Regions from separate parts of the uncultured Holdemanella sp. genome, predicted to be linked through region 1. Evidence: riboswitches for the same ligand, from Rfam matches in the RefSeq annotation. Region 1 holds a riboswitch; each other region holds the start of a gene.
What was found. Region 1 has a riboswitch for thiamine pyrophosphate ahead of thiW (energy coupling factor transporter S component ThiW). Riboswitches for the same ligand answer to the same signal wherever they lie in the genome.
Positions count from the first base shown of each region.

Region 2: linked by a shared signal. The riboswitch ahead of Q3907_RS02300 (ABC transporter permease) and the one ahead of thiW (energy coupling factor transporter S component ThiW) in region 1 are both predicted to bind thiamine pyrophosphate.
Region 3: linked by a shared signal. The riboswitch ahead of thiD (bifunctional hydroxymethylpyrimidine kinase/phosphomethylpyrimidine kinase) and the one ahead of thiW (energy coupling factor transporter S component ThiW) in region 1 are both predicted to bind thiamine pyrophosphate.
Region 4: linked by a shared signal. The riboswitch ahead of Q3907_RS05580 (HAD family phosphatase) and the one ahead of thiW (energy coupling factor transporter S component ThiW) in region 1 are both predicted to bind thiamine pyrophosphate.

Region 1 covers NZ_CATVYQ010000001.1:39,247-42,422, reverse strand. Annotated here, with positions in the region: gene thiE (thiamine phosphate synthase) at 1-431, opposite strand, end outside; gene thiM (hydroxyethylthiazole kinase) at 428-1,198, opposite strand; gene thiW (energy coupling factor transporter S component ThiW) at 1,179-1,712, opposite strand; TPP riboswitch at 1,899-1,995, opposite strand; gene Q3907_RS00205 (YoaP domain-containing protein) at 2,147-2,896, opposite strand; gene ppdK (pyruvate, phosphate dikinase) at 3,122-3,176, opposite strand, start outside.
Region 2 covers NZ_CATVYQ010000007.1:14,116-17,291, forward strand. Annotated here, with positions in the region: gene Q3907_RS02285 (TraX family protein) at 1-442, shown strand, start outside; gene Q3907_RS02290 (RQC-minor-1 family DNA-binding protein) at 456-1,034, shown strand; gene Q3907_RS02295 (shikimate kinase) at 1,044-1,580, shown strand; TPP riboswitch at 1,612-1,698, shown strand; gene Q3907_RS02300 (ABC transporter permease) at 1,742-2,503, shown strand; gene Q3907_RS02305 (ABC transporter substrate-binding protein) at 2,500-3,176, shown strand, end outside.
Region 3 covers NZ_CATVYQ010000062.1:1,246-4,421, forward strand. Annotated here, with positions in the region: gene cytX (putative hydroxymethylpyrimidine transporter CytX) at 1-513, opposite strand, end outside; gene thiD (bifunctional hydroxymethylpyrimidine kinase/phosphomethylpyrimidine kinase) at 510-1,319, opposite strand; TPP riboswitch at 1,436-1,535, opposite strand; gene Q3907_RS09705 (hypothetical protein) at 1,740-3,002, opposite strand; gene Q3907_RS09710 (ABC transporter ATP-binding protein) at 3,148-3,176, shown strand, end outside.
Region 4 covers NZ_CATVYQ010000023.1:3,380-6,555, forward strand. Annotated here, with positions in the region: gene Q3907_RS05570 (Rpn family recombination-promoting nuclease/putative transposase) at 1-373, opposite strand, end outside; partial or broken gene Q3907_RS05575 (hydroxymethylpyrimidine/phosphomethylpyrimidine kinase) at 650-1,217, opposite strand; gene Q3907_RS05580 (HAD family phosphatase) at 1,186-1,776, opposite strand; TPP riboswitch at 1,825-1,924, opposite strand; gene Q3907_RS05585 (DUF1667 domain-containing protein) at 1,930-2,274, opposite strand; gene Q3907_RS05590 (NAD(P)/FAD-dependent oxidoreductase) at 2,274-3,176, opposite strand, start outside.

The DNA of each region.
Region 1 (3,176 bases):
CTTGTAATCTTTGTCTTCACATGCGTCTTTGTCGGATAGATGGCACCACAACCTAAGTAATCAGCACCATCGGCTTCTGCTTTTTTGGCAACCTCTACTGTTTTTGCGGTAGCCCCAATAATACAATTTTCACCCATAATTTTACGAGCAATGGAAATAGGCATATCTTCATTTCCTAAATGAACACCACATCCTACAGCCATTGCGACATCGATACGATCATCAATAATTAATGGAATATGATAAAAATCAGTAATCTCTTTTACTTTTAAAGCGAGTTCATAATACTCTAAAGTCGACTTATTTTTTTCACGAAGCTGAATGATTGTTGCGCCACCAAGACATGCTCCTTTTACTTTATTTAAGAATGTTTCTTCATCATACCCATCTGAATTAGTAATAAAATATAATGTATAATCTACTTTTTTCATCCTAACACCTCAATTTTAAACAAAGATTCATCAAAACTAGTAAGCTTATAGATTTCATCCATAAAATGCATATGGAAAGTTCCTGGACCATTACACTCTGTCTTTTCTGCCGCTACCTCATAATAACAAGTTGCCTTTACACAAGCATTAAGCGGTGGAAAACTAGCCAAAAATGTAGCAATCGCAACATTTAACATGCATCCTGTTCCTGTAATTCTTGAAAGCATGTCACAACCATTTGAGATTAAATTCACTTCTTTACCATCTGTAATGACATCAATTTTACCGCTACACACAACTACACAACCAAGATTTAAAGCCATATCTTTTAGCCACTTACAACTTTCATAAATATTCTCTTCATCTTGAATATCTGCATCTACACCATGCGCATGACTTGTCATTCCATAAAAAGCCTTACACTCACTGATATTGCCTTTAATGACGGTTGGGCAATATAAAGAAACAAGTTCTTTGGCATAATTCAATCGAAGTGTTGAACAAGCCACTCCAACTAAATCTAAAATGAATGGAATTTTATTTTCTTTGGCACACTTAGCACTAATCATCATAGACTTAGCTCTTACATCATCAAAGTTACCTAAATTTAATGCCAAAGCCGCAGAATGGCAAGTGATATCATCAACTTCATCGGGGTGACAAGCCATAATTGGCTTAGCCCCCAAAGCTAATATAAGATTTGCACAATCATTAATTGATATCGGATTTGTGATACAGTGAATCAAATTATTTGTTTGTTTCAACAAATTTTTGCACTCCTAACTTTCTTTGAATATTTTCTAGGATACCACTACGAGACATTGACTTCAATAGAACATACGCAATACTTCCACCGATAATTGTACCCATTAAAAAGCTAGGTACATAGAACATCCAAGTAAGTCCAGTTCTACCCCATAAATAAGTCATTACTGGATATGAAAGAACAGAACCAATTAAACCAGTACCAATGATTTCACCAAGTACGGCAGCCCAGATTTTTCCTTTACTAACACGATATAAAATACCAGATAATGTAGCTCCAAAAATAGCTCCCGTTAAAGCCAATGGTGGAATTCCCATTACAGCCATACGAATTAAACCAATAGCTAAAGCACAAAGAAATGAATACCAAGGCCCCATAAATACAGCCATTGTGATATTAATAAGGTGTGCCATAGGACACATTCCTTCCACACGTAAAATGGGTGAAATGACCACTCCAACAGCTACCATCATTGAAAAAAAGACTAGGCTTAATAAGTAATTGTGTTTATTCATAATACTACCTCCTACAGATACAGATGGCCTAGAAAACACGCAAAAAACCATCTGTGGTTTCGGTATTAGACAAACAGTCCTCTCTCATCCTGTCAATTCAGGCTCCCTCGCTTGTTTTCTATACTCTAGGCGCTCCCCTACAGTAAGGTAGTAAAATAAAAAGACCTGCAACGTAAAAAGACAGGTCAAAAACACATCTATACTTCCTACGCCGGCATTATCCGTCAGGTTTAATGGGTCGAAGTCGAACTTCCTCTCAGCAATAGCTCCCCAGATTTATTTACTACATTTAGAATTTTAGTACAAAACAATACAAAGTGCAAGCCAATATGTAATCAATCATGAAACAATACAAAAATTATTTCTTATCTATCTTCTTATTCTATATGTTGTATTTATTATTCAAAACCATCCTATCTCAAGATAATTAATGCTTATTTTAGCTTTTCAACAACTTTTAAAAACTTCTTCTCATTCATAACATCATTCGTTACATAATCACCATTGTAAAATAGCGCATATGTGGTGATAGGTGTTGGCGCATTTTGCGCCTTTTCTTTTGTATCTAGATGAATCGCTTTAAATTCTATATTTTGTTTTTTTGAAACATTCTCGATAATCGGAGCATACTTCGCATTAAAAGGACATTGGCTTGTATAATACAAGACAAAACCAGACTCTTCGATATGACATTCTTTCGCACAAGATTTAAATTTAGGTGCATCCGAATCATTAAAAGCTAAATACCACAATTGTATTCCATTGCTCGCTTCATCACACACTTTAAAACCTTTATATGTTAAAAACTTAGGATCTGCAAGATACGGCATTTTCTTTTTACTAGATAAGATACAAATTCCATCCATTCCCTTCTTCTTGCTGCCCTCAATACACATATTTAATAATTCATTGGAATATCCATGTCCCTTTAAAGATCCAGAAACCCATAGACAATCAATATACATATAATGATCTGCAGTGAGTGGAATCCACGCATTGTTTGCCGGAATATATTCAATAAAACATTTCCCTCTTACACTTGATTTAATAAAGACAAGACCTTCTTCAAAACGACAAGACAACCAATCTTTCTTTGATCTTACTTGAACATCTGAATTATTACTTATGGCACAACAAATGTGTTCTTGTTCTATATTTTCTTTTGTGACATATACATAATCCATGATTCAACACCTCAAAATCAGTATACTAAAAGAAGTTGAAATCAATCAACTCAAAATTACTGTTTATATCAGTTTCATCTTAATGATTCATTATCAGGTATTCGTGTAATTTAGTGTCAAAAATCGATAAAAATACATCGAAAATTATACGATTATTTTATATATAATCACGCTAAACAACACGTAACATATAAAGGAGTTGAAATCAATCAACTCCTAAGTGTTTTATTTATCGAATTTAATGACAGCCTGTGCAGCAGCAAGTCTAGCGATTGGTACA
Region 2 (3,176 bases), on a different contig from region 1:
TTTGATTCCATTTAAAGAATCCTTCTTAAATCAAACAAGTATTATTTGGCCACTATTCTTATCGGTGATTGGTTTATGGGTAGAAGATCAAGATTGGAAAGATGTAAAGAAAATAGGTTGTATTCTAATTCTTTGTTTGTTGGCATTTCCAAGTGATTGGTCATGCTTTCCAGTTCTTTGTACAAACCATATTTACAAAAATCAAGGTAATTTAAAAAAACAAGTATTAGGTATGGCCTTATATATTTCCATGTATGTAATAGTCTATTGTTTATGTATTGATGTAGTTTATGGTTTGTTGCAGTTTGGAATTGTTTTAGTATATCCAATTATGTCTTTATATGATGGAACAAGAGGAAAGAGTACATTTATGAAATGGTTCTTCTATTGGTTCTATGTGGGACATTTAATTTTGTGTGGATTGATTCGTGTAATGATGTAGAGGAAAAACATGTATGAGTAAAAAAGTACGTAGAGTGCCAGTTATTCTGGATGCAGGAGAAATTAAAGATTTACCACAAGAGGATATACAAATGATTTTAAGAGGGGCAGATGAATTGATTTCGACTGGTGGAAGAAGTATGCTGGCGAAAATATTAAAGGGTTCAAAGGATAAAAAGATATTTGAACATAAACTAAATGAATGTCCTGCTTATGGATATTATCAAGATATGAAGTTGGATGATATCACAAAATGCATTGATTGGATGATCAAGAAAGATTATCTCAGAATTGAGTACGATTATCGTCTACCTTTATTGGTGTTTTCAGATAAAGGATGGCAAATCGAAAAAGAAACCTTTGCCCAAGAACTTTATCAGAAAATCTGTTTAGATGTAGAAGAAAAAAAGGCTCGTGTTCTATTTGAGATGAAAGAAGTAAATAGACAGGTTGTCATGCGTGTGCTTGATAAAATAGAGAAAGATGGAACAGAGGAATTTCTACCTTACTTAGAAGCATGGAAGATGTTGGAAGTAAAGAAGGTTGCAGCAAGAATTGCAGAAGTAGAAAATAAGATAAGTAGGCGTATATAGAGGTGCAAAATGAAAATATTAATTTTTGGGATGGGTAACATTGGAAAGAGTACTGTTGGTGAGTTGTTGGCAAAGAAAATAGGTTACGATTTTATCGATATGGATACGAAAATCAAAGAAAAGTATGGAACAATGCTTGGTTTTCAAGATGAATATAATGATCAATATGAACGGGATGAATTGCGTGCAGAAATGATTTCTTCTTGGATTCAAGAAAATGAAAATGTAGTGATTGCCTTAAGTCCTATTGCGTATTTAGATGCATATGAAGATTTCTTTGAAGATTCAGATATTATTTGTTTCGACTTAACGGATCGAACAGAAAATATTTTTAAACGCTTGGTATTCACGGATGATAATGATAATCTTTTGCACATCCCACAATCGTATCTAAATAAGCATAAGGCATATTATATGCGAGAAATACAGGCGGATTTTGATTATTTCCATACTTTATATGCATCAAAAATGGATTCGATTTCAATGGATGGTAAAAGTTTAGATGAAATTGTAGAGGATATATGCCAGAAATATAAATTAGTCTAAGATTGTGATATAATCGATGGGCAAGTAAAAACACACATGACAGGGGTGCAATTGCTGAGAAAAACCCTTATTACCTGATCTGGTTAATTCTAGCGTAGGGAGTCATATCGATTGATAGTGGCACTCTAGGGTGCCTTTTTTATTTTGGAAAGGAGGCAATAATGAAGAAAAATCGTAGAATTGTCATGCCGTTGCTTGTGTTTATTCTAGTGATTGGTAGCTGGGAATTATATGTTCGTGCATTTGATATTTCACTTTATATTTTGCCTAGCCCATCAAAAATCATCAGTACTCTTATTGAGAATATGGATATTTTGATGCAACATTCACTTGTTACATTGGAAGAATCTGTTTTAGGACTGTTGATAAGTACTTTCTTTGCGATAGTGATTTCCATTGGTATGGATCTATCCAAAACATTTAAGACAAGTATTTATCCATATTTAATTGTGACACAAACCGTTCCCATTATGGTTTTAGGACCTTTATTTTCAATTTGGTTTGGATTTGATTTGTTGCCTAAAATCTTGATTGTTATATTTATGTGCTTTTTTCCTATTGCGATATCCTTTACGGATGCTTTGTCGCAAGTGAGTGAAAAAGAAATCAATTTATTAAAAAGTTTTGGTGCCAATCTATTTCAAATCTATAAAATTGTTAAGATTCCTTCTGGTGCCATTGGCTTATTTTCAGGATTAAAAGTAGCGGCTACTTATTGTGTTGGCGGAGCTATTGTAGGTGAATGGCTTTCAAGTAGAGCAGGACTTGGCTATTATATGCTTCGTGTGAAAAATGGGTATATGTTAGATAAAGTTTTTGCGTGTGTATTGATGATTATATTTTGGAGCATCTTATTGAATTTAGGGGTGTCTTTATTGGAAAAAATATTGTTTCCACATTTACGAAAAGGAGAAAGAAAATGAAAATTTTAAAAGCAATGTGTGCAGCTGCAGTTGCGTTAAGCTTAGTTGGCTGTGCTCAAACATCAAATTCAGATGACAAATTGACTAAGGTTACATTGATGTTGGATTATACGCCAAACACAAACCACACTGGTTTTTATGTGGCAAAAAACAAGGGGTATTATAAAGAAGCTGGTTTAGATGTAGATATTATTGAACCAGGTGATAATGCGACAACTTCTATGGTTGCAGCCGGAAAAGCTGATTTTGGCGTTTCTTACCAGGAAGATGTTACATATGCCTTAACTAGTGAAGATCCACTTCCAATTAAAACGATTGCGACAATTATTCAACATAATACTTCTGGATTTGTTTCTTTGAAGAGCGCAAACATCAATTCTGTAAAGGATTTTGAAGGAAAGACATATGCAGGATGGGGAGCACCAAGTGAAGAAGCCGTTATTAAAGCGGTTATGAATGAAGCGGGTGCTGATTTTAGTAAATTAAACATTGTAGGATCAGACGGATCTGGTATTGCAGGACTTAGTGATGAAGTAGGAAAGAATAAAGTGAATCTTGGATGGGAATTCTATGGTTGGGCTATTATTAAAGCGTTACAAGATGGATATGATTTAAACTATATGCCTCTAGCTGATTTAGATAGCCGTTTGGATTACTATACTCCAGTAATTAT
Region 3 (3,176 bases), on a different contig from region 1:
CATTGCTTCTGTACATACAACTGCACTGTTTCCATCAAAGAAGATAAATTTGCTAAGCATTAAAGTCAAAACAAATAAAGCAACCATCGCAACTGTATTGATTTTTCCAAGGTTTGTAATACCAACACCAATCCATACAAGAATCAAGATACCAATAATCAAACACCAGATCCATGCACCTGTATGCATAATACCATCTGCCGCAAGTGCACCATCATAAATCATGATTGCTGTCCATCCAACAAGCTGCAGTACATTTAATGCCGCAAACAAAAGACAACCTTTCTGTCCAAAGCTCATCTTTGTAGAATCCATCGCACTTAAGCGCATTTTCCCACCAATAACACCAGCCAGGAACAATAAGATACAGCCAATGACATGTCCAGCCACAATGGCTAAAATACCATTTTTCAATCCTAAAGGTGCAAGATATGTACCTGTCAGTATTTCTGCAATAGAAACACCTGCACCAAACCAGATCAATGCATTTTCAAACAAAGAAGTTTTTTTCATTGAACATTCTCCTTTGCATATTCATTATCAATTGCGAATGAATGATCCATTGGTCCAGATCCCTTACCAAGATCAAGCATTGCATTCAATGCTCCAGAAATATAATCCTTTGCACGTTTTACGGATGTATCCAAATCATATCCCTTTGCAAGATTGGATGCGATAGCACTGGATAATGTACATCCTGTTCCATGTGTATTAGAGTTGTTAATACGTTTTCCATGAAACCATGTATATGCGTCATCTCTATACAACAGATCATTTGCATCATTGATTTGATGACCACCCTTTACCAGAATTGCACATCCAAATTTTTTAGAAATTTTTTCAGCAGCGATAATCATTTCTTCTTCATTTGCAATCTTCATATCCGCTAGAACTTCTGCTTCTGGAATATTTGGTGTAATGACTGTTGCTAAAGGCAACAATTCTTTTTTCAATGTTTCAATTGCATCATCACTAATAAGTTTTGCGCCGCTTGTTGCGACCATCACCGGATCCACAACAATGTTAGCTGCCTTATATTCCTGCAGTTTTGAAGCAATCATATGAATCAGATCAGAACTAGAAACCATTCCAATCTTCACAGCATCTGGATAAATATCTGTAAAGACTGCATCTAGCTGCTCCCCAAGAAATTCTGGTGTTACTTCCATAATTCCTGTAACACCTAATGTATTCTGTGCCGTTAGTGCTGTAATTGCACTCGTCGCAAATACGTGATTTGCGCACATTGTTTTGATATCCGCCTGGATACCAGCGCCTCCACTGGAATCACTTCCAGCGATTGTTAATGCTGTTTTCATTTTCTATCTCCTTCCTGCATTACTTTTTTAATGCGACATAAGGTGGTGCCCCCAATTTGCCGCCATATTCTAATCAAAAAACAAAAAGCTGCAGAAAAACCTAATCTGCAGCTAACATACAATAAAGATATCATCCCTACGTTGGCATTATCCAAATCAGGTTTCAGGGTCAAGGTCGAACCTACTCTCAGCCACTCAGCTCCCCATTTTTCAACATGTTTATTATAGTTCCTTTGTAACAAGTAAATCAATAATCATTCAATAATCTTTGTTGGTGATTTTCTCTTTTTGACTAGTCCTATTTATATGCTAACATCAAATAATATAGAGAGAATGTTCCTAATGAGAAATTGAATATGTATTTTATATCTAATATTATTATTAGTTTGATAAATAATTACTCGTTCGATTTCCGCTTTTTCAAATTGGTAACATATCACTGGTTGAATCTAAATATGTTTTCAAGTCTTTATAACGCTTGGTTTGTTCGACAAGCATACTTAATTCTTCATAAAAGAATTGTTTATATTTCCCCATAGTATTATCGATTATAATAGGTACTTTATTCACTATAAAATAGGATAGTTCATCATTGTCAGTTTGATATTTATATTTCAAAATGAAGTAGTTCAAAAGATTTTCGTATTGGCTATCACCTTTGTATACTTCTTTGGATTGTATAAAGGATTTAAGTTGATTGATTTTATTTGTCTTTTGATAAGAAATGCATAAATCGATACCTACAATATTCGCATAAGGGGAATCCATAGCTATATATTGTTCAAGATAATTTATGGCTATGTCGTACATATCAATTCTAAAGGCTTGTAGACCGATATTCTTTAGAAGTTGAGATATTTTAATTTTAGGTATGTTTGAATTGTGTGCTTCTACTATATGATTTATTTGAGAAACTAATTTTTCAAATTTTTCTTTTTCTGTATTTGAAAAGGCAAATCCTTTTAGAGAATAAATGTCGAGAAGACGAATATAATTGTTTTTACTGGAATATTCCTCTTCTAAATCTTGACAATAATCAAGCATTTCAGACAATTTGGATTGATTATATAAAATCATCATATGGTTTCCACGATTAATCATGCTGTTTGAATTTTTAAAATCAAAGTAGGAAAAATCATAAATTCCACTAATTGTTCGTTTCTTAAAAACTAGATCTATCATGACTTCATAGAGGTTAGAATTGATAATGTTTTTTAGGGAAATAATATATTCAGTGCTTTGAAGAGTCGGAAGTTCAAATGAGGAATAATAGGTGTAGATCCATTTGAAACACTCGTAGTATTCATGAAAGAAAATGTATTCTTTGAATGGATTTAATTGTTTTATATAGGATTCAGAGATGGATATAAGCTTTTCTAAATTATAATAATCGCAAGCATTTAATAAATCAGAAAAAATGGAAGTTGGCAGGAATTCTTCAATACAATAATCCGTATTGAATTTTAGATTCACCTTTTTTAGTAATTCTTCATAAATAGAATCGTTTTTAATAATAACACCCTGTTCTATTTTACTAAGTGTTTGTCGAGTGCATATTGGCTCATTATACTCATTTAACAAAAAAGAATTTTGTGATAGATGTTTAAATTGTTGAGTTCGATATAGATGGATTAGGTATCCAATTTTCTTTTTATCGGAATCATTGATCTTTAAATAATACATAGCATTCCTCGCTTCATAATTCACTTAATTTTAACACTTTTCATATTTGTGTAGAAGAATCAATTTTTGAAGCTAATTGTTAAAAAAGAAAGATAACGGGATGTGGTAGGTATATACTATTAAATTAAGTAGGGGATGGATGAGAATGTGTCGATATATATTGAGAAATAAAAA
Region 4 (3,176 bases), on a different contig from region 1:
TTTCGCCTGTATAAAATACTAGAATGTGCACCATGGGTAGTTTTTCTTTCGTTTTATTCTTCTTTGACTTCTTTAACATTCGATCATAAGCTACAAACTCATATGCAGCCGCTCTTACAACCATCGAAGCATCCACATAACTTTGATTCTCAATAATGAATGCACTATAAAAATTTCCATCATTATACTTACGAATTACATCCACATGCTTTTCTAGATCCATATTTGAATCATTCATCTCTGAATCAAGTTCCATACAGTTTTCAGGTTTAAGAACTCTTTCTCCATCAAAGAAGTACGCATTAAAGAAGTCGACAAAATAGGCATTGTTTTCTAGAAATTCTTTCATTGTTTTATCTTTTGATTTATTCATGTGATTTCATCACCTCCTATCTCATATACGAAATAAATTGAGGTTTTTCAAAAAAAGATGCATATTTTGATAATTTCACATAATTCAATCTGATTTCACAACATTTACCAAAGTTATACTAAATTTATGACAACAAGGAATGTTATTCTATAAGTGCCTTAAAGATAAGGCAATGAATATAGAAATAAACCAATATTCATATCTCTCTCCTAAAAAAAATAATAAACAAAAAGAGACCATTCTAGACGCCAACACTAGAATGGTTTCTTTTTATTATTATTTATATTCTGTTGTATATTCATTGTCTATCGCAAACGAATGATCCATAGGTCCTGAGCCTTTGCCCAAATCTAGCATTGCTTCTAATGCGCCAGAAATATAATCTTTTGCACGTTTTACCGAAGCATCTAAATCAAATCCTTTCGCAAGATTTGAAGCAATCGCACTCGATAAAGTACATCCCGTACCATGAGTATTTGAATTATGAATACGTTTTCCTTTAAACCAAGTAAACGAATCATTTCTATATAATAAATCATTCGCATCATTAATTTGCCTTATATTCCTTTAGTTTCTCTGCAATCATTTCTATCAAACCAGAACTTGACACCATTCCAATCTTTACGGCATCTGGATAAATATCCGTAAATATCTCATCTAACTGTTCACCTAAAAATTCAGGCGTTACATCCATAATACCTGTTACTCCCAAAGTATTTTGCGCTGTTAATGCCGTAATTGCACTTGTCGCAAATACATGGTTAGCACACATCGTCTTAATGTCTGCTTGAATTCCTGCTCCTCCACTTGAATCACTTCCCGCAATTATCAATGCACTTTGCATCTAAATCTCTCCAATCTTTTATTTTAACTACTTTAAACCCAGCTTTTCTTGCCACATCTATACAATAGTCTGCATCCTCAAACACAACTATATCTTTCGGACTTTGTTTTAAAGTACTAGCACAAGCCAAATAAAAATTCGGATCATCCTTTGGCTTATTCACCTTTGAACAAGTTATAATGTCTTTAAAATAATCTAGAACCCCAAGTCTTTTTAACGCAATTTTTACAAGCTCTTCATCACAACTCGTACCAATCACATTCATTGAATCAAAATGTGAAATAAAATCTTTAAACCCAGGCATAAGATTCACTTCATACTTGTAGAAATCGGATATAAGATTCAACACCGAAGAAATGATTACTTCCTCTGATTTATTGATTTTATAATGCTTCTTTAAATACTCTGCACTTTGCTCTAAACTCATTTTGGAAACAATTTCATCAAGATTTTCTTCTGGAATCCTATCTAAACTTTGTATATATCGACTCGCCAAAGTATTCCATACTTCCATTGAATCAAGTATTGTTCCATCCACATCAAAAATAGAATAATTCATTTTCTCACCATTAAGAAAAAAGCTGCAGAAAACCAATCTGCAGCTCACTATCAAAAAGATATAATTCCCTACGTTGGCATTATCCAAATCAGGTTATTGGGTCTAGGACTAACCTACTCTCAGCTTAAAAGCTCCCCTTTTTTAACAGCAATATTATAAGTCTTTCGTTGCGACTAAATCAACACCCGTACCACAAATATCAGAAACAATCACATCTTTGCGATGTACAGGTGCCTTAACTACCACACGGTTCAATTCCTTCATCACATCAAAAATCTTTTCCTTTGGAATATCCCCATTGGTTTTCACACTCAATCTCTCAATCTCAGCACCCACAATTTTTACAGTACTTGTCACAACACGAATTGGGTGCGTACACTCTTTCTTTCCATAGATTGCACCTCTAGGACAACCATTTCCAGTTACTTTATAATCATTTTCTTCATCAACTTTTAAATGACAACCCTTAGGACATGTTATACAAATTAACTCTCTCATTACGCATCCTCCTCAATAGATACAACCAATTCTTTATCTGCTTTTTCAAGCAACATCTTAGGAATTGATACCTTCTCCATTTCACTTGGAATCACATGCTCTTTTTTAAACCTTGCGATTACAGTATCCCCATCCTTCACGACAATATTTACCTGTTGTGTCGGTCTTCTTACACGGAAAGAAAGTTCAACACTTTTTTCTACATTGTTTTTACGAATATATTGCGGAACCACATACGAAATATTATTTCCATTTACCGTTCTAACAACATGATCTTTAGGTACTTCCCCATTTAAAATATATTGACCAGCACCCATTCCAGCCTTTTCACTTTCCAAACTTACAAAATCCACAAGATCATGCACATGCACAACATTACCTGAAGCGAATACTCCATCCATAGAAGTCTCCATATTTTCATATACAACAGGACCATGTGTTCTAGTATCCATTTCAACACCTAATCCATTTGATAATTCATTTTCCGGAATTAATCCAACCGACAATAAGACGCAGTCACAATCAAATTCCATTTCTGTTCCTTCGATTGGATTTCTATTTTCATCCACCTTAGAAACAACAACCTTTTCTACTCTAGACTTACCCACAATATCTGTAATTGTATGACTTAAATACAATGGGATATCATAATCATGTAGGCACTGAACAATATTACGATTCAAACCATTCGAATAAGGCATAACTTCAACAACTGCCAAGACTTTTGCACCTTCCAAAGTCATTCTACGAGCCATAATCAAACCAATATCACCACTGCCCAAGATTACAACTCTTTTGCCAGGCATATACCCTTCAATATTCACATATCGCTGTGCAGCACCAGCCGTAAACACACCCGAAGCTCTAGTACCTGGAATCGCAATCGCACCACGCGTTCTTTC